3 regions of the Novosphingobium sp. fls2-241-R2A-195 genome follow, and region 1 is predicted to be linked to each of the others. Evidence: predicted binding sites of a transcription regulator. Region 1 holds the regulator's gene; each other region holds the start of a gene.
What was found. The regulator LexA, encoded in region 1, represses DNA repair genes until DNA is damaged. The targets are predictions, from matches to a motif close to GTTCCNCNCTTGTTCT.

Region 1 (7,897 bases):
AGTCGGGGTGCCGTCGCCGCGCAGGATGACGAAGTCGTCGATTTCCTCGTTCTGCACGGTGACCGTGCCCTGCACGAGATCCTCGATCGTCGTCGAACCCTCACGCGGGGCCTTGACGCGCACCACCCAGGAACGGTCGGCCGGCCAGGTCGCGGGATCGGCATCGCGCCATTCGCTGTCGATGCGGAACGGGCGGCGTTCTTCCTGCGCCTTCTGGCGGCGCTCGGCGAGTTCTTCCTGTGTCAGGTAGCAGCGATAGGCGTGGCCGTTTTCCATCAGCTGCGCGGCGACTTCGGCATGACGGTCCGAGCGGGCGAACTGGAACACCGGCGCCTCGTCACCGTCGAGGCCCAGCCAGGACAAGCCGTCGAAGATCGCGTCGATCGCGGGTTCGGTCGAACGGGCGCGATCGGTGTCCTCGATACGCAGCAGATACTTGCCGCCATGACGGCGCGCGAACAGCCAGTTGAACAGTGCCGTACGAGCGCCACCGATATGAAGGTAACCGGTCGGCGAAGGAGCAAAGCGCGTTACGACGGCCTTTTTGCCAGTCGCTTCGCCCGATGCACTGCCGCTTGCCATCTACCCGACCTTCCTGTCCTATTGGCGACCATGGGAACCCCTGTCGCAATCTGTGAAATTCCGTCTCCGGGAGGCCCCGGGACCGCTGCATTGCAGCATGGGCCATGGACCGCCGAGGGCCTCTTGTCGAGGGTTTTGGCAGTCGTCGAGCGATTTCTTTCCAATGCCGGATTCGAACGGACTCCATGGCTCACCGTAGCCTTTGCAAGCGGCATAATTGCGTGGTTTTGGCTATCTTCCGTGCTGTCGTGGATCGGCTTCTGCTGCGGCTTGATTGCAGTTTCTGCAACTTGTTATGCGTCCTTTCCTTTGCGGAGTAGTTATCCGCATTTCAGCCGGGCAATCATGGTATTGCCCTTGCTGGCGGTCGCGGGCTGCCTTGCGGTTTGGGTGCGGTCGGAAATCGTCGGCCAGCCGGCAATCGAAAGGCCTGTAGCGGGCAGTTTCATCGCGCGGGTCCTTGCTATCGAATCGCAGCCTGCGCTTGATCGCGATCGCCTGCTGCTGGCCATGCGCGATCCGATAAGAGGTGTGCCCATTAAGGTCAGGCTCAACGTTCCCGGCAAGCGTTCCGCGGCGGGGATCGGTAGGGGGGATCTCGTAGCATTCAGGGCGCGGCTGATGCCGCCGGCGCCGCCCATGCTTCCGGGCGCATACAACTTTGCGCGAACAGCCTGGTTTGCCAGCATTGCCGCTACCGGATCGGTCGTGGGAGACGTGAAGGTCGTCCGGGAATTCAGCGCAGGCGCATGGGCACTATCGGATATACGTCAGACGCTAACGGATCATATTCGCGTTCGCATCGGGGAAGAGCGCGCAGGTATTGCCGCGGCATTCGTCACCGGTGATCGCGGAAATATTTCGGAGGCCGATGATCAGGCCATGCGCGATTCGGGGCTGGCACATCTGTTGTCGATAAGTGGGCTTCATGTCAGCGCGATGGTGGGGGCAGTGTACCTCGTGGCCATCCGATTACTGGCGCTTTCCTCATGGATGGCGCTTCGGGTGAGGTTGCCGGTAATCGCGGCCGGCGCAGGAGCCCTCGCCGGTGTAGCTTACACCCTTTTGTCCGGTTCTGAAGTCCCTACAGTCAGATCATGCATCGGGGCATTGCTGGTGCTGTTCGCGCTCGCCCTTGGGCGTGAGCCCTTGTCCTTGCGCATGCTGGCGGTTGCAGCGTTCTGCGTTCTTCTGCTGTAGCCCGAGGCAGTAATGGGGCCCAGTTTTCAGTTGAGCTTCGGAGCGGTTCTGGCGCTTATCGCAGTCAGCACATCGGAACCGGTGCGCCATTTCCTTGGGCCGCGTGACGAAGGGATGATCGCAAGAGCAATGCGCCATATCGCTCTATTGCTTTTGACCGGCGCGGTAATCGATCTGGCACTCATGCCTATCGGCCTGTACCATTTCCACCGCGCTGGCGTATATGGAGCGCTGGCCAATGTGCTCGCGATCCCGTGGTCGACTTTCATCGTCATGCCGTTGCTGGCTAGTGCATTGATCCTCGACATCGCCGGGCTGGGAGGGCCTTTCTGGTGGCTGGCGGGCGTTTCGGTGGATGTGCTTGTCGGACTGGCACATTGGTTCGCTTCAAGACCGGGGGCGGTCAACCTGCTTCCGGGTACCGACGCCTGGGCATTCATGCTTTTTGTGTCGGGCGGGCTTTGGCTCGGTCTATGGACCGGCCGCATCCGCTGGGCGGGATTTCCCATTGCCGCGATCGGTGTGCTTTTGCTCGCGATGGCCCCGCCTGCAGATATATTGGTATCGGGCGACGGTCGCCATGTCGGCCTTGTCGAAAACGGCGGAAATCAGTTGTTCTTACTCAGGGACAGCAAAGGAGGCTATGCCCGGGACAATCTGATGGAGTTCGCGGGGATAGAAGCGGAACCCGCCACGCTTGATAAGTGGCCAGGCGCAAGGTGCAACCCGGACTTCTGTAAGGTGCCGATTGAGCGATCGGGGAAAGTCTGGCACCTGCTGATGTCGCGTGGACGCGATTCCGTCGCGGAACGTTCGCTTGTTGCAGCATGTGAGCACAGCGACATCGTCATATCAGATCGCTGGTTACCACGTAGCTGCCGCCCGCGCTGGTACAAGGCCGATCGTGGATCTTTGGCTCATACGGGAGGATTGGCCGTTTATCTGGGCAAGGGGCGCATCGATACTGTGGCTCAGACGCAGGGCTCACACGGCTGGTGGCATTCCTCACCATTTCATGTCCGTGAGAATGGACCTTCAACCACCAACTAGCGAACTAAGCGTGGTTCTTCCGGCGCGTGAGGACTTTCATAGTCCAATCCGAAGCCGGATTTTGCCTAATATACCGGATTTGACCTAATATGATTGCCGCAATGCGTATCGCAAGAAACTCCGGCACGGATCAAAACCGTCCGGAGTAAGTCGCGCTACTTGCCACAACGATGGTGCATCGGACTGGAAAAGTTTTAATTATACCGACGAAGCAGGCCAGCGAGCTTGCCCTGGACTTCCACTTCATCCGGGCCATATATCTGCGGTTCGTAAGCGGCGTTTGCAGGATCCAGGCGAACCATTCCAGCTTCACGTCGCAGGTATTTCAACGTGGCTTCTTCGCCACGGATGAGAGCCACCACGATCTCGCCATCCCGGGCAGCATTCGTGCGCTTAACGAGCGCGAAATCGCCATCCAGAATGCCCGCTTCGATCATGGAATCACCGGAGACCTCCAGCGCATAGTGTTCGCCCGAACCGAGCAGTGCAGCCGGGACAGGCAGGGTCGATTGGCCTTCCAGTGCCTCGATCGGAACGCCTGCCGCGATGCGGCCGTGCAGTGGAATCTCGATCACGTCATTCGCCGCTTCTACGGCGCGACGAGGTGCCTGAAGAGGGGGCACCCCATGGTTGCTATTGGCAGCGGATGGACGTGGCGCCTTGCTGCCCGTATCGTCCGGTTGACGCAAGACTTCCAAAGCGCGCGCCCGGTTGGGAAGGCGGCGAATGAAGCCTCGCTCCTCCAGCGCCGAAATCAGTCGGTGAACACCGGACTTCGACTTGAGATCAAGGGCTTCCTTCATCTCCTCAAAGCTAGGAGAGATGCCGCTTTCTTCAAGCCGTGCCTGGATGAACCGGAGCAATTCGTGCTGCTTGCGAGTCAACATGGTCGCTGCCTTTTCGTGACCTTCGAACCAGGCAAGTCCTGATCCCGCTTGTTCTCGTAGTGAACAATGGGGGAACAATCAAGCAACCAATTGAACTCAATTCAAGCAATGCCGTCATTCTGGAGCAGGAAAATCCGAACTTCGTCTCCTGCAGCCGCCGGCGCGGCCATTGCCGCGCGATCTACCAGCACATTGCTTGCGGCCAGAGAGGACAGGGCGCCGCTGTCCTGCAATGCATTGACGGTCACGCTTTCGCCATCCCACCAACCGCGAAGAAACTCACGGCGGCGACCGTTGGCGCGCAGCGGCATACTTAGTCTGGCGGCCAGGCGCATCGGCAATGGCCTCGCGGCACCCTGCATCGCTCGCAGGAGAGGAAGCAGAAAATGGTAGGCCGTAACGTAGCTGGAGACCGGATTTCCGGGTAGTCCCAGTATGATCTGTCGCCGTCCCGTCAGTTCGCGCGTGGCGACGAGGATGGGTTTGCCGGGCTTGATCGCCACGCGCCAGAAATCGATGCTCGCGCCCCAGCGTTCGAGGGCCGGGCGGATGAGGTCGTGATCGCCGACAGAAGCGCCGCCGCTGGTCACGATGAGATCGACATCGTCGGATGCCTCGAAAGCGCGCGTGATCGTGTCGATATCATCACGTACAGGCCCGATCCGCCTCGCATGGACATCCATCGCTGAAGCCATAGCCGCCAGCATGACGCCGTTGCTTGCGGGAATCTGATGGGGGGCGCAGCATTCCGGGTTTTCAGCGAGTTCATCGCCGCTGTCGATCACGGCCAGCCGCGGTGTGCGATGGACAGGCAGGTGCGTATGGCCCGAAGCGATTGCCAACGCCATTTGCGCCGGAGTGATGCGCGCGCCCGGCAGCATGATTTCCGTCCCCGTGACGAAATCCATTCCGCGATGTCTGATATGCTTGTGCGCGGGATCGGGTGCTTCACCCGACAACGTCAGGATTTCGGCATCTCTAGCAAGGTCTTCCTGGAGAATGACTGCCGCCGCATCGACCGGCAATATTGCTCCCGTTGAAATGCGTACGGCTTCGCCCGTGGAGAGGGGGCCGACGTGGGGATGCCCGGCGGCGCTTTCTCCGATCACTCGCCAGGGGCCCTGCAAGTCCCCGGCCGTCACTGCATAGCCATCCATCGCAGATAGGTTGGCCGGTGGCTGCGTGCGTCGGGCATATAGCGGTTCTGCGAGATACCGGTTGTATGCGCCTTCGATATCGACTCGCTCTATCGGAAGGGGTGTGGCCAACGCCAGCAATCGAGCCTGTGCCTCCTCGAGCGAGAGCGGCGCCGATTTGTTCATTCGGCCCACCCATCCAGTTTCCAGTGGCCCGACTTGCCGCCGATCTTTTCTACAAGGCGAATGTCACTGATGACCATGCTCTTGTCGAGCGCCTTGGCCATGTCGTAGATTGTCACAAGTGCGATGGAAGTCGCTGTTATTGCTTCGATTTCAACGCCGGTTTTTCCCGTCAAGGATGCTCGGGCAATTACCTTTATCGCGTTGTCTTCGAACGAGAACTCCAGATTTACGGCATCCAGCGCGAGAGGATGACACATCGGAATGAGTTCTGCCGTGCGCTTCGCCGCCATTATGCCAGCGATCCGCGCAGTACCTAGAACGTCACCCTTGGGCGCATTTCCAGCGCGAACGGCGGCGAGGGCGTCATCGCTCATCGAAATCCGACCGGAAGCTATGGCAGTGCGCTGTGTCTCGGCCTTGGCGCCAACGTCGACCATGCGGGCGTTGCCGTTGGCATCGATATGCGTGAGGGACTTGTTCATCGCAACCCCATGGGCATTACGTTCCGGTGAGAAGGGCGCGCGTCGCCGCTTCTATATCATTTTTGCGCATCAGGCTTTCGCCCACCAGGAAGGTGCGGGCACCGCAAGATGACAGGCGCTCCAGGTCGGCGTGGACGTTTATCCCGCTTTCGCTGACCAGCAAGGTGCCTTCGGGCGCCTGCGGGGCCAGTCGCTCGGTGGTCGCGATGTCGGTAGCGAAGCGTCGCAGATCACGATTGTTCACACCGATAAGACGTGATTTCAAAAGGCTTGCGCGTTCCATCTCATGTTCGTTGTGAACTTCGATCAGGCAGTCGAGACCGCGCTCGATAGCCGCGGATTCGATTTCCGCCATCAACACGTCGTCCAGCGCAGCGACGATGATGAGGATGGCATCCGCACCGATCGCGCGCGCTTCCGCAACCTGCCATGGATCGACCATGAAGTCCTTGCGGATGATCGGAAGGTTACAAGCGGCACGGGCCTCGACGAGGAAATCCTCATGTCCCTGAAAATAGGGCGCGTCGGTCAGCACGGACAAGCATGCGGCACCGCCTCTCTCGTAGGCCGCCGCATGTTCTGCGGGGCGAAAATCGCTTCTGATCAGTCCCTTGGAGGGTGAAGCTTTTTTGATTTCCGCGATGAGCGCATAGCCCGTTTCCGCCTTGGCGCGTAACGCGGCTTCAAAACCGCGAGGATGCGTCTGCGCGGCGGCGCGCGCATCGAGGTCCGCTATGGTAGCGAGAGCCTTGCGGGCGGCGACTTCCTTGCGCTTGGTGTCGCAGATTTCAATGAGCTTGTCGGACATCAGTTCCTCGTCACGCGCGGGTTGCCGCGATCCAGCAGTCGAGCAGAGCCTTGGCCAAGCCCTTGTCGATCGTTTCTGCCGCTTCTTCGACGCCCTCGGCCCAGCTATCGACTTCGCCTGCCACGAGAAGGGCACCTGCGGCGTTGAGTAGAACAGCGTCGCGGTAGGCGCCGGGCGCGCCCATCAGCAGATCGTTGAGCGCGCGGGCATTGTAGGCTGGGTCACCGCCGCGAATGGCGTCGACCGAAGCCAGCGGGAGGCCGGCATCCTGGGGGGCGACGCGCCGCATGGACAGTTCATGGCCGCGAATCTCGGCGACTTCGTTGCCGCCTGCGAGGCTCAGTTCATCGAGGCCCTCGTCGCCGGAAATGACCATCGAGTGCTCGGTTCCGAGGCGCAGCAGGGCGTCGGCGTAGATCGGCACGTAGGCCGGGCGTGCGATGCCGACGAGCTGGCGCGAGACTTGCGCCGGGTTTGCCAGCGGCCCCATCAGGTTGAAGATCGTGCGGCGGCCTAGCGACTTGCGCAGCGGCATCAGCCGACCCATCGTCGGGTGGTGGCGCGCGGCGAACAGGAAGCCGATGCCGATTTCGGCGAGCGTGGATTCTGCAGTCTCGACGGCGCGGTCGAGGTTCAACCCCATCGCTTCGAGGGTATCGGCGGCGCCCGCTTTGGAACTGGCAGCGCGGTTACCATGCTTGGCGACGGGGACGCCCGCAGCCGCGACCACCAGAGAAACGGCGGTCGAGACGTTGAGGGTGTGGAAGCCGTCGCCGCCGGTGCCGCAGACGTCGATGGCGCCTGCGGGCGCCTTCACCGGGATCATCCGCTCACGCATGGCGCGGGCCGCGCCCGCGATTTCGCTGGCGGTCTCGCCGCGATCCGACAAGGCGACGAGGAACTCGGCGATTTCGGATTCGGGCATTTCGCCGTCGAGGATTGCGGCGAAGGCTGCTTGGGCCTCGTCCTCGGCGATCGGGTGGAGAGGGTCGGGAAGGGTCATGCGCTCAGCCGTTCCGGCAGTTTGGCCTCGATACCGCAAGTGCGCAGGAAGTTCGCGAGCATGGCATGGCCGTGCTGGGTGGCGATGCTTTCCGGATGGAACTGGACGCCGTGGATCGGCAGGCTCGCATGGCGGAAGCCCATGACATGGCCGTCGTCCGAGCGGGCGTTCACCACCAGCGTCTCGGGAATGTCCTCGACGATCAGCGAGTGATAGCGCGTCGCAGTGAAGGGCGAGGGCAGCCCGGCGAAGACTCCGGTGCCGTCATGCGTGACCGGCGAGGTCTTGCCGTGCATCAGGCCACCGCGCACGACCTTGCCGCCGAAATACTGGCCGATCGACTGATGGCCGAGGCACACGCCGAGGAGCGGCATCTCCGCATCCGCCGCCGCGCCGACGAGGTCGAGGCTGATGCCAGCCTCGTTGGGGGTGCAGGGGCCGGGCGATATCAGGAAGCCCTTCGCGCCGCTCGAAATGGCCTGGCCTGCGCTGAGCGCGTCGTTGCGCACGACCTCCACTTCGGCGCCCAGTTCCATCACGTAATGGACCAGGTTCCAGGTGAA
Region 2 (7,897 bases), on a different contig from region 1:
CGCGAAGCGCGGCGATCAGGCCAAGCACCAGTTCTCCCGCCTCACCGCCGAAAATTCCGAACTCATGCTGGAGGCATGCGACGTCGAAGTTCTGACCGTTTATGAAGTCTGCCGCTGCAAGATAGCCTCCGGCATCTTCCTCGGCGATCGACCATCGGACGTGAGTTGGGAATGCATAATGACCGCCGGGGTCGCACATGGCGATGATTGCGGTCTGAGCCACATCGCCAAGGCCGCGGACAGCCAGTTCAAGGTCGGTGGTAAATGTGGCGATACCGCAGCGACGCGGCAGGGCATTACCGATAAAGGCAATCCGCAATCCGGGAAGGGAAAGATTGTCTCAGAGCTTCCCTTTCTGTTTACGCGTTACAGAAAGGACTGGTGAGGCATCTGCCGAAGGCAGCCCGACCGGCGGCTTGGGCTTGGACGCCTTCGGTTTGCGGACTTCGCGGTTACTGCGCTTTTGCGATTTTGTCATTTCAGGCCGCTCCCTGCATGGAACCTGGCTCGGATGGCGCGACAAGCGGACGGGTGACCTCACTCGGGTAGAGCGCCATTCCACGCGATACGGCAAAAAAGGGGCGATGAGGGTAAGGGATTGACGCGAAGCTGGCTTTGGAAGCCACGAATTGCCCTTCGCAAGTCGCAATCTCACGAGCGTCCGTAGCGCGAGTGAAACGCATCATGGCAAGCTGTTCATCTTTGAATATCTGATTGATGCACATGATGTGCGCTCCTGCATCAAGCGGGGGCACATTGTATCCCTCAGCCGTGAGTGGCTCGGATGCGAAGTCTCACGATATGGCGTTCATAGCATGGATCGCCGATTACCTTGCATACATTCGCTGGAACAAGAAAGCTAAGCCGCACGACGATCTATGAAGAACCTCATCATGCTATCCGCTTTTTATAAAATTGGCACTATAGTGAGGATTAATATTTTATCTTCCAGGTTAGTCGGGTGCGCAGACCGATAGCACCACGCTTCGCACCCAAGTTTCGACAGCGGGCGGAAAGGAGGCGCCCATCGACAAGCTTTTTGGCCGCTTGCGGAGCGGGTTCACCAGTAAGCTTCGCTGTCTGGCTGAAGCCCAAAGACGACCAGTCGCCTTTCATGTGACGGTTGGAGAAGCGACGGATCAAGGTCTATGATGCGCTGATCACCTGCCCGAACAGCAGCCAAAGGCGCTTCTCGCCGACAAAGGCTACGATGCCGATGCAATCCGCGCAGACCTGATGAGCCGTAGCATCCAGGCCGTCATCGCGGGCCGATCAAGCCGCCGCGGTAAGATTGAACATGACCGTACACTCTACAAGAAACGCAGCTGCATCGAGCACATGTTTGGCGGTTGAAAATCAAACGGGCCATCGCCACCCGCTATGATCAGCTTGCAACCAGCTTCATGAGCATGGTCCATATCGCCACCGTCGGATACCGGCTCAATTCGTCCGCCCCGACTAAAACATCATCCGCACGCCGAACGCGGCGGATACGCCCGATACGTCATCACCTGAAGCACGCGCGAGCCGGGCGGTGCCAGCGAGCTTGCGCTCCCAATGCACACCAACGTAAGGCGCAAACGAACGATTCCGCTCATAACGCAGGCGCGCTCCGAGTTCGAAGCGCTCGAAGCCGGATCCCACGTTCAGCGCGGACACGTCCTGAAACGCGAAATCGACTTCGGCTTCCGGCTCGACCACCAGCGACTGGGTGATGCGCTGCTGGTAGCCCGCCTTGCCACGTACATGGACCTCTCCCTTCTCCGACACGAGCAACTGGCCTGTCACGTCGAACCAGTAGGGCGCCAGCCCCTCGATGCCGACCAGCGCGTAAGTGCGCTGCGGATCCGGCCGAAAATCGTGGCGCACGCCCAGTTGCAGGTTGAACCAGGGGTCGAGCGCGTGACGCCAATAAGCGGCCAACTCGATGCGTTCGGCCCGCTTGCCCAAGCTGCCCTCGCCTTCGCTGGCGAGGACCATGCGGTCGATGTCGCCGCCATACCATGCCTGCCCTTCCCAGCCGAAACCATCCTTGCCATTTGCGGCGCGATATTCCAGCCGGTCGACCTGCAGCGCAAACGTGGAGAAAGTCATCTCCCGGACCATCGCCTTGCGCGAGGCGGCCATGCGATCGGGCGCGAAGAAGAGATCGGCGGGATGGTCTGCCGGCACCGGCGGCGCGGGCGCATCGCCCGGCTGATCGGCCACGGTCGCACCGGGAATGGAGTGTGCGGAATGGTCTATCGCCGGAGCTGCATCCTGCGACATATCCATGCCGGACATGTCATGGTTCATGCCCGAATGATCCATATGAGAGTGGTCCATGCCTGCATGATCCTGTGCCCACGACGGGACAGGCACAGCGATCATCAGCAGGGCCGGGATCGACTGCAGAGAGACAAGGTGCAGCGCCATCAGCCCTGTCTCTCCGCCTGCTCGCGTCGCACGGTGACCACGCGCATCATCCCCGCATGCATGTGCAGCAGCATGTGGCAATGAAATGCCCAGTCTCCCTCGCCGTCCGCCGTCAGATCGAACGCGACCTTGCCGCCGGGCAGAACGTTGACGGTGTGCTTGCGTACGCGGTGGCCGGGTTCACCCTGCACCAGTTCGAAGAAATGCCCGTGCAGATGGATCGGGTGCGGCATCATCGTGTCGTTGATCAGGGTGACGCGGACCCGCTCGCCGAGCCGAAACGGAATCGGCGCCGGGTTCTCAGACATCGCCACGCCGTCCATCGACCACATGTAGCGTTCCATGTTGGCGGTAAGGTGGACCTCCACCTCGCGCGTCGGCACGCGTGGATCGGGGTTGGGATCGCGCGAGCGCAAGTCCGCATAAGTGAGCACCCGGTGGTCGGCGTCCTCCAGCCCGGTCGGGCGATCGGCGAGCCGGTCCACCGGCATTGGCGCCAACGTGGCGACACCCGGCCCCATCTTCACCGAGGGCGCAACCGATGCATCGCGCATCTTCATGGAATGCCCGCCCATGTCGGCATTGGCGGGCTTAGACAGGTCGATCTCGCCGGCCTCGCCCATGTCCATGCCGGACATGTCCATACCCATGTCACGCATGGTCAGGAGCGGACGCTTGCGGATCTGAGGAAATGCGGCGACAAGGCCCATGCGCTGCGCCAGCGTCGCGCGGACCTGCCCCGAACGGTCGAGCGCCTCTGCGATGACGGCATAGCTTTCCGCCTCGCCCGGTGTAACGACGAAGTCGTAAGTCTCGGCAATCGCGATCTGCACTTCGTCGGTCTCGACCGGCTGCACCGGGTTGCCGTCCGCCGCCACCACGGTCAGCGGCAGGCCGGGAATGCGGAAATTGAAGTTGGTCATCGACGAGGCGTTGATCACGCGGAGCCGCACCCTCTCACCGGTTGCGAACAGGCCGGTCCAGTTCTCCGCCGTGCCATGGCCATTGATCAGGAAGCTGTAAGTCGAACCCGTTACGTCCGAGATATCGGTCGCATCCATTCGCATCTGCCCCCAGGCGAGGCGATCCGGCAGCGACTGGTCCCCGTTCGCCTTCGCCCCCGCCATCAGTCCTGCCAGCGTCTGCTTCTGGCGATTGAAATAGCCGCTCATCATCTTGAGCCGACGCATCTGTTCGTGGGGGTGGAGCGGGCTCCAATCGCTCAGGACCAGCACGTGTTCGCGCTCGCCGGCAAGCGGGTCTTCTCCAGCGGGGTCGATGACGATCGGGCCGAACAGCCCCTCGGCTTCCTGCATGCCCGAGTGCGAATGATACCAGAAGGTTCCCGAATGGGTCAGCGGAAACTCGTAGCTGAAAGTCTCGCCCGGATCGATGCCGGGGAAACTGATCCCCGGCACGCCGTCCATCTGGAACGGCACCAGCAGCCCGTGCCAGTGGATGGAACTCTGTTCGCGCAGCCTATTGGTGACAGCGATCCGCACCGTCTGTCCTTCGCGCAGGCGAAGCAAGGGCGCGGGCAGCGTGCCGTTGACCGTCACCGCATGGCCGGTACGCCCCCCGGTAGCGAAGTGGCTCTGCCCGATCTGCAGCGCGATGGTGTCACCCGACAACACCCCCGAACCGGCGCTGGCATGAGCGATCCCCCCGGTTCCGCTGCGCGCCCATGCGGGAAACAGCCCTGCCATTCCGACGCTGCCAGCCAAAGCCCCCCCCATCGCCAGGAATTTACGGCGGGGGACGGCGCTTCGGGCGCAAGTTTCGAAGATCGACATGCCCTCTTATACGCGCCGCGCTCGCTTATCCCTCGACCAGATGAGACAATTTTGACGTGCATGTAAATGCGCGTTCCACGGCCTTGTGGTGGATGTCGATCCACGCGGACTACATGCGCCCCCTCCACCTGTCGCGCTTTCCCCAGCAAAACGCAGGAGCCAGAAACTGACGTCTCCCCAGAATGCTTCACTCCGGAAATGAAAGGCCGCGGCGACCGGATACCGATCGCCGCGACCGCTGCCGTTTGACAGGGGGTTAGCATTGCTGACCCGTCGGCAGCACCATCAGTCTCGTTCGTCGGCGCAAGCACACCAATCCGGATTAAACGGACATGCGGACTCACCATCGACGAGCTTGCAAAGAACTGGATAGGAACATACAAGGAACAAATGTCTCGTACCTCCATCATGGATCGTCTCGAAATCCTTGCCGACGCCGCCAAGTACGATGCCTCATGCGCGTCCTCCGGGACCACGAAACGTCACAGCCGCGATGGACGAGGCATCGGTTCGACCGAGGGGATGGGAATTTGCCACGCTTATGCGCCCGACGGACGGTGCATCTCCCTGCTCAAGCTTCTGCTGACCAACCAGTGCATTTTTGATTGCCATTACTGCATAAACCGCAAGAGCTCCAACGTACGCCGTGCGCGGTTCTCGCCGCAGGAAGTGGTCGATCTGACGCTTTCTTTCTATCGGCGGAACTATATCGAGGGCCTGTTCCTCAGTTCAGGTATCGTGAAGTCGTCCACGCATACGATGGAACAACTTATAGAGGTTGCGCGCATCTTGCGCGAAGAGCACGATTTTCGTGGCTATATCCACCTCAAGACTATCCCGGAAGCTGACCCCGAACTCGTGGCGCAGGCAGGGTTATGGGCGGATCGCGTATCGATCAACGTCGAATTGCCGACAGACGCCGGGCTTTCCCGGCTGGCTCCCGACAAGAACAGCAAGACGATCGAAGGCGCCATGGGCAGGCTTTCAAGCGCCATCACCGAGGCACACGACGCCCGCTCTCGCTTTCGCAAGGCACCTATCTTCGCGCCGGCGGGGCAATCCACCCAGATGATCATCGGCGCGGACGGTGCAAGCGACGCGCAGATCGTCGGCAAGGCCAGCACGCTTTATGACCGCTTTTCTCTCAAGCGTGTCTACTATTCCGCCTTCAGTCCAATTCCCGAGGCCAGCGCCGTGCTGCCGCTCAAGCGCCCCCCGCTAATGCGAGAGCATCGGCTCTATCAATCGGACTGGCTAATGCGCTTCTATGGGTTCGCTCCACAGGAAGTACAGCAAGCGACGGAAGACGACGGTATGCTTCCGCTCGACATCGATCCCAAGCTGGCCTGGGCACTCAAGTTCCGCGACCGGTTTCCGGTCGATCTCAATCGTGCCCCGCGTGAGGCGATGCTGAGGGTGCCGGGGCTTGGCGTAAAGGCAGTCGACGCCATATTGGTCGCGCGGCGGCATCGGTCGATCCGGCTGGACGATCTTGCGCGGCTCAGTGCTTCGGTGAAGAAGCTGCGCCCGTTCATCGTCACGGACGACTGGCGCCCTACTCTGCTCCTCGACCGCGCCGATCTACGCGCCCGTCTCGCGCCACAGGCCCGGCAGATGGAACTTTTCGCGTGATCGAGGCGGCTATGGTGCAGCCCGACGATTTCGAGGCATGGCGCGATGAAGCGCGGCGACTGGTGGCACGCGGAGTCTCGCCTGACGCGACCGCCTGGGGAGAACCGGATGGGCCGGCGGATCTCTTCGCCACGGCCGTCCTACCTAACCTGCCGTCCGATCCCTTGCCCCAAGTCCGCGCCAGCCGGGCCTTTCTCGACCTCGCCCGGTGCGTCATCCTGCACCGCGATCCGACCCGGCTGAGCCTGCTCTATCGCGTGTTGTGGAGACTGCAGAAGCACCCCCGACTGATCGAGGATTCGGCCGATCGCGACGTCGCGCCGCTGGAAGGCATGGCGAAGCAGGTGCGCCGCGACATTCACAAGATGCGCGCCTTCGTCCGCTTCCGCTCCACGCCCGATCAGGACGGCATCGAACGATTTGTCGCCTGGTTCGAGCCCGAGCATCGGATCGAGCGTGCCAATGCCGACTTCTTCGTCAATCGCTTCGCCAGCCAGCGCTGGTCGATTCTGACGCCGCGCATTTCACTGCACTGGGACGGCGAACAACTTCTGGAAGGCCCGGCCGCGTCGCGCGGGGACGCCCCGGCAGAAGATGCGACCGAGGAACTCTGGCTCGGCTATTACCGCTCGATCTTCAACCCGGCGCGACTCAAGGTGGGCATGATGCTCAAGGAGATGCCCCGGCGTTACTGGAAGAACCTGCCTGAGGCGCGCCAGATTCCCGATCTCATCGCCGGGGCACACAAGCGCGAGGCTGCCATGATCGCCACCGGCGCCGACTTGTTCGAAAGAGAAGCCAAACCCGCCAGCCTACAGGCGATCGCAGGAGGAATTGCGCAGTGCCGCCGCTGTGCGATCGGCTGCAACGGCACTCGGGCGGTCATGGGCGAAGGCCCCCCGAATTCGGACCTCATGATAGTCGGTGAACAGCCCGGCGATACCGAAGAGCGAGAGCACAGGCCTTTCATCGGACCGGCCGGACAATTGCTCGATCAGATACTTGGCGAGGCCGGGGTGAACCGCGCCGGAGCCTACGTCACGAACGCGGTCAAACACTTCAAGTTCACGCCTCGCGGCAAGCGGCGTCTCCATCAGCCCCCGACTGCCGGGGAGATCGACATCTGTCGCTGGTGGCTGGACGGAGAGCGTGCCTTGGTAAAGCCAAAGGTCGTTTTGGCTCTCGGCGCGAGCAGTGCACGGGGGTTGCTGGGACGCACGCCGGCGATCGGACGGGAGCGCGGCCAGGCCATCCGCCTTTCCGATGGCACGCTGATCTGGCTTACCGCGCATCCAAGCTATTTGCTTCGCTTAGATGGCGATGCACGGACACGCGAACATGCGCGCTTCGCACAGGATATTGCCGGTCTCGCGCAGATTCTTGCGGCGAATGGAGTTTCCCAAATGCAACTCCAAAGGGAAATGCGCGTTAACTGAGACGGCAAACATTGAAGGGGAATGGTCATGGCCAGCGAATGCACTGCCTACCGCGACTCCAAGGGTGGGCTTCACAGCAGCCCTGAACGCGCAACGCTCGAAGACCTTGCCGGCGTATTGGGCCGGGTGGGAGACGAAGGCGGGATGACGTCGGGCGTCGCCCGCATGATTTTCGACAAACGCAGCGAAATCGAGCGTATCTTCGCCGAACATGACCATATGCTGGAAGCGGCTCCGCCAGCCGCGATCGAGCCGGGCCATCACATTCGCGCGGTGAACTGAAATCATTTGATCTGTTCCGCCGTCATCCCGACATCGCGATCAATGTCGGGATGACGGCACTTCCCCGAAGGCGTGCGAACGTCTATCAGGCTGCCCGATCAAGAGTAGCCCAAGACATCCGCGCCCTTTCTTCGTGACCGCAGAAACCTCTCCCACAGCCGGCCTCGAAGCGGCTTTTCTCGAACATCGGGAGAAGCTGTTGCGCTTCCTGCGCGCGCGCGGCGCCGGGGATGCGGCCGAAGACTTCGTGCAGGAGGTCTGGCTGAAGATCAGCGCCAGCCGCCCCGGCCCGGTCGCTTCACCGCTATCCTATCTCTTCCGCACCGCCGACCTGCTGAT
Region 3 (7,897 bases), on a different contig from region 1:
TCGCATGCAAGTGCGAGTTCGAAGCCGCCAGCCAGCGCCGGCCCATCGACCGCCGCGATGATCGGCTTGCCTGGCGTCCACGTGCAGATGCCGCCGAAGCCGCCGCGCTCGTCCACCGGCAGTTCGCCGTTCAGGAAACCCTTGAGGTCCATGCCTGCGCAGAAGCTGCCGCCCGCGCCCGTCAGGATCGCGCAGCGCAGGTGATCCGCCGATTCGAGCCGATCCATCGCCGCCGCGATTCCCGCCGCCGCCAACTTGGTCATCGCATTGCGCTGCTCGGGCCGGTTGATGGTGACCTCCAGCACGCCATCGCGTTCGGCCAGCAACACTTCCTCGCTCATCCTGCCCTCCTCTCCTGCACTTAGTGACAGGCACGGGGTCGAACCCCGGCCTGCAAAGCCGCTGTCGGTGCTGTCACACCCCAGTCTCGGCCTTGCCATGGGGCGCAGCCGTGCCTAGAGACTGCCGCAATTCTCACCCCAGGGGAGTCCCTTTAGAATGGCAAAGATCAAGGTTGTGAACCCCGTCGTCGAAATGGACGGCGATGAAATGACCCGCATCATCTGGCAGTGGATCCGCGAGCGTCTGATCCTCCCCTACCTCGACATCGACCTCAAGTACTACGACCTCTCGGTCGAGAAGCGCGACGAGACCGGTGACCAGATCACCATCGACGCCGCCAACGCGACCAAGGAATTCGGCGTCGCCGTCAAGTGCGCCACCATCACCCCCGACGAAGCCCGCGTCGAGGAATTCAGCCTCAAGAAGATGTGGAAGTCGCCCAACGGCACCATCCGCAACATCCTCGGCGGCGTCGTCTTCCGCGAGCCCATCGTGATCTCGAACGTGCCCCGCCTGGTTCCGGGCTGGACCGACCCGATCGTCGTCGGCCGTCACGCCTTCGGTGACCAGTACAAGGCCACCGACACCCTGATCCCCGGCGCCGGCAAGCTGCGCCTGGTGTGGGACGGCGAAAACGGCGACAAGATCGACCTCGACGTGTTCGACTTCCCGGCTCCGGGCGTCGCCATGGCGATGTACAACCTCGACGAATCGATCCGCGACTTCGCGCGCGCCTCGTTCAACTACGGCCTCAACCTCGGCTGGCCGGTGTACCTGTCGACCAAGAACACGATCCTCAAGGCCTATGACGGCCGCTTCAAGGATCTGTTCCAGGAAGTGTTCGACAAGGAAGGCTTCGCCGAGAAGTTCGCCGCCGCCGGCATCATCTACGAGCACCGCCTGATCGACGACATGGTCGCCTCGGCGCTCAAGTGGTCGGGCAAGTTCGTCTGGGCGTGCAAGAACTACGACGGCGACGTGCAGTCGGACACCGTCGCGCAGGGCTTCGGCTCGCTGGGCCTGATGACCTCGGTTCTGCTCTCGCCCGACGGCAAGACCGTCGAGGCCGAAGCGGCCCACGGCACCGTGACCCGTCACTACCGCCAGCACCAGCAGGGCAAGGCGACCTCGACCAACCCGATCGCGTCGATCTTCGCCTGGACCCGCGGCCTTGCCTATCGCGGCAAGTTCGACGGTACGCCGGACGTCGTGAAGTTCGCCGAGACCGTCGAGCGCATCTGCATCGAGACCGTCGAGAGCGGCAAGATGACCAAGGACCTCGCGCTGCTGATCGGTCCGGACCAGAGCTGGATGACCACGGAGCAGTTCTTCGAGGCTATCGTCGAGAACCTCGAGACCGAAATGGCCACCTGGGCCTGATCCTTCGGTCGGTTGAATGTAAAAGGCCCGCCCCTTCACAAGAGGGGGCGGGCCTTTTTCTATTCCTCCCCTTTTGGGGAGGGAGACCATACGAAGCATGGTGGAGGGGCACCCCCGTGCGAGGCGCTCCCCACCGATCTCGCGCAAACCGCCTGTGTCCCTCCACCACCCTTGCGGGTGGTCCCCCTCCCCGTACCGGGGAGGATTTTACTCCACCGCCCAGGGCTCCTCGCCCTCCAGCTTGGTGCGGTGCATCATGCGCCCGCAGTTCGGATCGTAGGCCTCGGCGCGGTGCATGGTGCCGGTGTTGTCCCAGATCACCAGGTCGCCCACCGACCATTCGTGACTATAAGTGAACTCCGACCCCGTCGCCCATTCGCGCAAACCGTGGATGATCCGCGCGCTCTCCAGGTGGTCGACGCCCTGCACGTGATGGCAGGTGCAACCTAGCACCAGCGACTTGCGCCCCGACGCGTGCTTCCACACCAGCGGCAGCACCTTCTCGCCGATCCCCTGCATGATCTTGAGCTTGGCGAGGCTCGGCTCCGGCTCGTAGTAGAACAGCGAGGCCCAGGGTCCATGGAGCACGCGCAAATCGTCGTAATATGCCTTGTCCTCGTCGGACAGCGCGTCATAGGCGGCATAGGTATTCGAGAACCCGGTGTTGCCCGTGCCCTTCGGGCTCGGCACCTTGCACGAGAGCAGCGAGGCCAGGATCGGCACTTCGTTGCGGGTCCCGTCGATGTGCCAGTAGAGCGAACCCTTGAGGTATTCCGCGCTGGCCGGGTTTTCCTTCACGTCGAGCGTAATCTTGCTCGGCCCGCCGTCCGGCCCCTCGGGCGCGTATTCGCCGAGCGTCTTGGTGAAGGCGATCTGCTCCGCGTCATCGAAATTGATCTTCGGAAAGACCAGGATGCCGCGCGCCTCAAGCTCTTCGCGCAGTTGCGCGGCGAGTTCGCCGGAAAGCAGTTCTTCCTTCGAATTGAGAATGCGGCTGCCGATCTTCGGCTTGATGTGCTCAGCCTTCAACTGAGCAGTGGTGGTGGCGACCGTCATGGCCTTGTCTCCCAGGAATGCCGTATGAGAACGCTGTTACCACGTTCTTCGCCCAGCATCCGAGAGAATCAAGCCGAGTTGCACACACCACCCCCTGCGGCACCCCAATCAGCGCCCGCGCGGTATGTGTCGGCATCGTGTCTCAGGCGGCCAGCTTGTCCAGCCAACCTTCTACGATACGGATCGCCTGGGCATGACCGGTCTTCACCCCCAGCCCCTGCTCCATCACCACCGCCCGTCCGATCCCGGCAAGAACGACGCTGAACCCCGCCGCATCGAAGCCATCGAGCCGGTCCAACCTGTCGCCGAGTAGGTGCTGCAGGATCGTGACCTGCCGCGCGCGCATTTCCTCGCTGTGCTGCGCCATGTAGTCACGCACCGCGGGACGATGGTTGGCGAGCGCCATGAACTCCAGCGCCATCGCCACCCGGCTGGTATCGATGAAGAATCCCCACAGCGCACGCAGCGGGTCGTCGGAAGCCAGCGCCTCCTCGATCATGCGGTCGCTCTGCGCCGCCCCTTGCCGCGAAACCTCCACCAGCAGGTCGTCGGTGGTAGGGAAATAGTAGTGCACCAGCGAGGGCTTGAGCCCTGCCCGGGCCGCCACGCGCCGCGTGCTGACGGCGGCATAGCCTTCGTCCCGGATCAACTGGTTGGTGGCCTCGACGATGACCGCCCGTGTCGCGGACGTCTCGGCTCCGACCCTGCGCGCTGCGCCTGCCATTAAATTCCCCTTTCACGCCCGCCTAAGGGTGCAGCGCAGCAAGATCAACCTGCGCTGGGACACGTAACGACAGATTGACTTTTGTTCCTATTTTGTTCACTCCACTACCATGGAAGCGATCAAGGGCAGAGGAGCGATTAGTGGCGCGGCGAGCGCGCGCTTCAACCTGCCTGCACGCGAAGCGGACGGTGACTGGCTCGACGTGGCAGAAACGGTCGACGGCCCTGTCCGCCACCCAGCGACCACCGTTACGGAGGAGCACCCGCGCTCGATCCTCTCTTTCAACAAGTCGCCCGATGTGCCGTTCGACCGTTCGATCAACGCTTACAGGGGGTGCGAGCATGGCTGCATCTACTGCTTCGCGCGGCCCACGCATGCTTATCACGATCTCTCGCCCGGCCTCGATTTCGAAACGAAACTGTTCGCTAAACCGACCGCTGCGAAGCTCCTGCGCGAAACGCTGGCAAAGCCCGGCTACAAGCCCGCGCCGATCGCGATGGGCACCAATACAGACCCCTACCAGCCGATCGAGACCCGCTATCACATCACGCGCGAGGTGCTGGAACTGTGCCTCGATGTGCGCCATCCAGTGACGATCACCACCAAGTCCGACCGCGTGCTGCGCGACCTCGACCTGCTGGAACGGCTTGCGGCGCACAATCTCGTGCATGTGGGAATATCGGTGACCAGCCTCGACCCGGTGCTGTCGCAGAAGCTTGAACCGCGTGCAGCCTCACCCGCCAAACGCATGGCAGCGCTCGGTCGACTGGTAGCGGCGGGCGTGCCGGCACATGTCTCGATCGCCCCGGTCATCCCGTCGATTAACGACAGTTTCATGGAAGCGATACTGGAGGATGCCGCCACGCGCGGTGTCCGGTCGGCCTCATGGATCGTGATCCGCCTGCCGCACGAAGTCGCTCCCTTGTTCCGTGAATGGCTCGACGCGCATTTTCCGCAGCGCGCCGGCAAGGTGATAGCGACGATCCGCTCGATCCGGGGCGGACGGGACAACGATCCGAATTTCGTTACCCGCATGAGGCCCGAGGGCGTCTGGGCCGACCTGTTCCGCCGCCGCTTCCGCGTGGCCGCCACGCGACTGGGCATCACAGGGCCGCATGTCGCACTGGATTGCACACGGTTCCGTCGCCCCTCTCTGGATGGGCAACTCTCGCTTTTGTAAGCAAGCACGATGGCGCTCTGGTGATTACGCAATCTCCGGCCCGGCCTGTCCTGCGCCATGGCCCATCCGATCCTTGTCGAACGCCGCGATGCGGGGGAGACGGTCGACAATGCCGATGGGCCTCAGGCTCACCAAATAAACGCCGAACCGCAATCTCGATGCCCGGTCACTGTCGGGTGTGGTGGGAGGCAAGATCGGCAGCAGGTCATGATGCTGATGCCCAAGGATTTCTCGGAAGGCGTCGCCGCTGTCGACGGGAAACGCCCACCGCAGTATCCCGACCGCTGAAGACGTCCCGACAACTTGTCGGGCAACCTCCCCAAAAATTACGCGTTCCTCCTGCCAGCAACCAAAAGGACAGGAGTCCACCATGGCAGAAGAAACCGTTACCACCGAACACCCGGCAAACGCGGCGCCGGGTCAGACCACCATCATACGCGAAACACGCTCGACGGGCGGCGGCACCGGGATCGTGATGGCCCTCGTGCTGCTCGTCGCGATCGTCGGCGGCATCTACCTGTTCAGCCAGAACAGCGAGACCGCCAAGGACAACGCCATCGCCGAAGCTGCCAACGACGTCGGCAATGCCGCCACCAAGGTCGGCGATGCTGCCCAGGACGCGGTCAAGACTGACAAGTAATCAGGCAGTATCCGGCGCGAAGGCAGCCCCGCGCCGGGGGCTGCCGCCACGCATCAGGCGGCCATGGCAACCCGCTCAGGTCCGCGCTTGGCCGTCAGCGAGACGTTCGTTATCCCCTGCACACTCTGAAGGTGCTCGGCGAATTCGCCGTCGAGCGCGAAGTCACGGCCGAGCCGCACTTTCTGCGTGCGCCCGTCTCCGAGGTGGAGCGTTGCGATCACCTCCCCCGCCCCGCGCGCACCGGGACGCATCAGCAGCGCCAGCTCCTGCACCGCCTCGACCCGATCGATGTCGAGCTTGAGCACCATGCGGGCGTCGGCCTTCACTTCGTTCAGAGGCCTACCGCCACGTACGGTGACGCGCGGGGGTTCGTCCGGACTGGGCGAATCAAGTTCGACATTGAGGAGGATGCAGGCACCTTCCTTGGCCCATTTCACGAAGTTCTCGACCAGGCTCTCCTCGAAACACGAAGCCGAGAAATTGCCTGACGAATCCGAGAAGTCGGCCATCACGAAGTCCTTGCCCTTGCGGGTCTTGCGCTTCTGGACGCCCTCCACCATCGCCGCCATCACCGCGCCGGTGCGGCCTCCTCCGCCGCCGGCCATGAGGCTGGAGTACGTCCGCGCACCGTTGGCAGAGGCGACCGCGCGATACTGCTCCACCGGATGTGCGGCGAAGTAGAAGCCGAACGTCTCGCGCTCCTTGGCCATGTGCTCGGCACGGTCCCACTTGTCTGCTTCGACAAGACGAAGGCCCTGCTCGACGTGATCGTCTCCGCCGAACAGCCCGTGCTGGCTGGAATTACGCTCGCGCGAGGAACGGTCTGCCTCGGCGAGCAGGGTATCGGCATTGGCGAGCACTTTGGCGCGGTTCGGCTCCAGCGCATCGAACGCACCCGCTGCCGCCAGGCTTTCCAGCTGGCGGCGGTTCATCGATCCGGCAGGCGCGCGGCGGAACACGTCGTCGAGATCGACGAACGGCCCGTTCGCCTCGCGCTCGGCGACGATGGCGTCCATCGCCTTTTCGCCGACGTTGCGGATACCCGCCAGCGCATAGCGCACTGCGTGGCTTTCGGCCGTCTCCTCGACGATGAATTCGGCCTCGGAGCGGTTGATGTCGGGCGCGGCGAGTTCGATGCCGTTGCGTCGCGCGTCGTCCACGAATATCGCGAGCTTTTCCGACTGGTGCATGTCGAAGCACATCGCGGCGGCATAGAATTCGTGCGGGTAATGGGCCTTGAACCACGCCGTATGATATGCCAGCAGCGCGTAGGCGGCTGCGTGCGACTTGTTGAAGCCGTAACCGGCGAATTTGTCGATCAAGTCGAACAGTTCGTTGGCCTTGGCGGCGTCGATGCCCGAGACTTCCTTGCAGCCATCGACGAAGCGCTGGCGCTGCTTGTCCATTTCCGCCTGGACCTTCTTGCCCATCGCGCGGCGCAGAAGGTCGGCGTCACCGAGCGAGTAGCCCGCCAGGATCTGCGCGGCCTGCATGACCTGTTCCTGGTAGACGAAAATGCCGTAAGTCTCGCCCAGGATGCCCGCCAGCTTGTCATGCGGATACTCGATGGGCGCGAGGCCGTTCTTGCGCTGGCCGAACAGCGGGATGTTGTCCATCGGACCGGGGCGATAGAGCGAGACGAGCGCGATGATGTCGCCGAAGTTGGTCGGCTTCACCGCCGCCAGCGTGCGGCGCATGCCTTCCGATTCGAGCTGGAACACGCCCACCGTATCGCCGCGCTTGAGCAACTCGTAGACGCCCGGATCATCCCACGCGAGCGTCGACAGGTTGATCGTGATGCCACGTCGTTCGAGAAGGTCGCACGCCTTGCGCAGCACCGACAGCGTCTTGAGGCCGAGGAAGTCGAACTTCACGAGTCCGGTATCCTCGACATATTTCATGTCGAACTGGGTCACCGGCATGTCGGAACGCGGGTCGCGGTAGAGTGGCACCAGCTGCGCCAGCGGGCGATCACCGATCACCACGCCCGCCGCGTGGGTGGACGAGTTGCGCGGCAGACCCTCAAGCTGGACCGCGAGATCTACCAGACGGCGCACTTCGCGGTCGTTGTCGTACTCGCGCTTGAACTCCGCGACCGGCGGGTCTTTGGTGACGCCGTGCGCCTTGCGCCCCTGGATCGTCTCGGTCAGCGTCCACGGATCGGTCGGATGGTTGGGCACCATCTTGCACAGCGAATCGACGCGGCCATAGCCCATCTGCAGGATGCGGCCACAGTCGCGCAGCACCGCGCGGGCCTTCATCTTGCCGAAGGTAATGATCTGCGCGACGTGATCGTGCCCGTACTTCTTTTGGACGTAGCGGATCACCTCGCCGCGCCGGGTTTCGCAGAAGTCGATGTCGAAGTCCGGCATCGAGACGCGCTCGGGGTTGAGGAAGCGTTCGAACAGCAGGCCGAGCTTGAGCGGATCAAGGCCGGTAATGGTCAACGCCCATGCCACCAGCGAGCCTGCACCCGAACCACGGCCGGGACCCACCGGGATGCCGTTCTCGTTTGACCATTTGATAAAGTCGGCAACGATCAGGAAGTAGCCAGGGAACCCCATCCCGACGATGA

Region 2: the regulator LexA is predicted to act here: its motif matches at 4,570-4,585, upstream of QRN25_RS05355 (putative DNA modification/repair radical SAM protein).
Region 3: the regulator LexA is predicted to act here: its motif matches at 3,586-3,601, upstream of QRN25_RS16730 (PA0069 family radical SAM protein).

Annotation. Positions count from the first base shown of each region.
Region 1 covers NZ_JARVRY010000016.1:65,211-73,107, forward strand. The annotation lists gene gltX (glutamate--tRNA ligase) at 1-582, opposite strand, end outside; partial or broken gene QRN25_RS13125 (ComEC/Rec2 family competence protein) at 823-2,832, shown strand; gene lexA (transcriptional repressor LexA) at 3,027-3,719, opposite strand; gene QRN25_RS13135 (molybdopterin molybdotransferase MoeA) at 3,821-5,041, opposite strand; gene moaC (cyclic pyranopterin monophosphate synthase MoaC) at 5,038-5,523, opposite strand; gene trpC (indole-3-glycerol phosphate synthase TrpC) at 5,540-6,331, opposite strand; gene trpD (anthranilate phosphoribosyltransferase) at 6,342-7,334, opposite strand; gene QRN25_RS13155 (anthranilate synthase component II) at 7,331-7,897, opposite strand, start outside.
Region 2 covers NZ_JARVRY010000006.1:4,581-12,477, forward strand. The annotation lists gene QRN25_RS05340 (glycosyltransferase family 4 protein) at 1-319, opposite strand, end outside; gene QRN25_RS05345 (copper resistance protein B) at 1,459-2,415, opposite strand; gene QRN25_RS05350 (copper resistance system multicopper oxidase) at 2,415-4,208, opposite strand; gene QRN25_RS05355 (putative DNA modification/repair radical SAM protein) at 4,617-5,840, shown strand; gene QRN25_RS05360 (UdgX family uracil-DNA binding protein) at 5,852-7,276, shown strand; gene QRN25_RS05365 (RNA-binding protein) at 7,298-7,558, shown strand; gene QRN25_RS05370 (RNA polymerase sigma factor) at 7,692-7,897, shown strand, end outside.
Region 3 covers NZ_JARVRY010000022.1:127,978-135,874, reverse strand. The annotation lists gene QRN25_RS16750 (crotonase/enoyl-CoA hydratase family protein) at 1-341, opposite strand, end outside; gene QRN25_RS16745 (NADP-dependent isocitrate dehydrogenase) at 499-1,722, shown strand; gene QRN25_RS16740 (TauD/TfdA dioxygenase family protein) at 1,930-2,778, opposite strand; gene QRN25_RS16735 (TetR/AcrR family transcriptional regulator) at 2,921-3,502, opposite strand; gene QRN25_RS16730 (PA0069 family radical SAM protein) at 3,612-4,682, shown strand; gene QRN25_RS16725 (hypothetical protein) at 5,053-5,322, shown strand; gene dnaE (DNA polymerase III subunit alpha) at 5,376-7,897, opposite strand, start outside.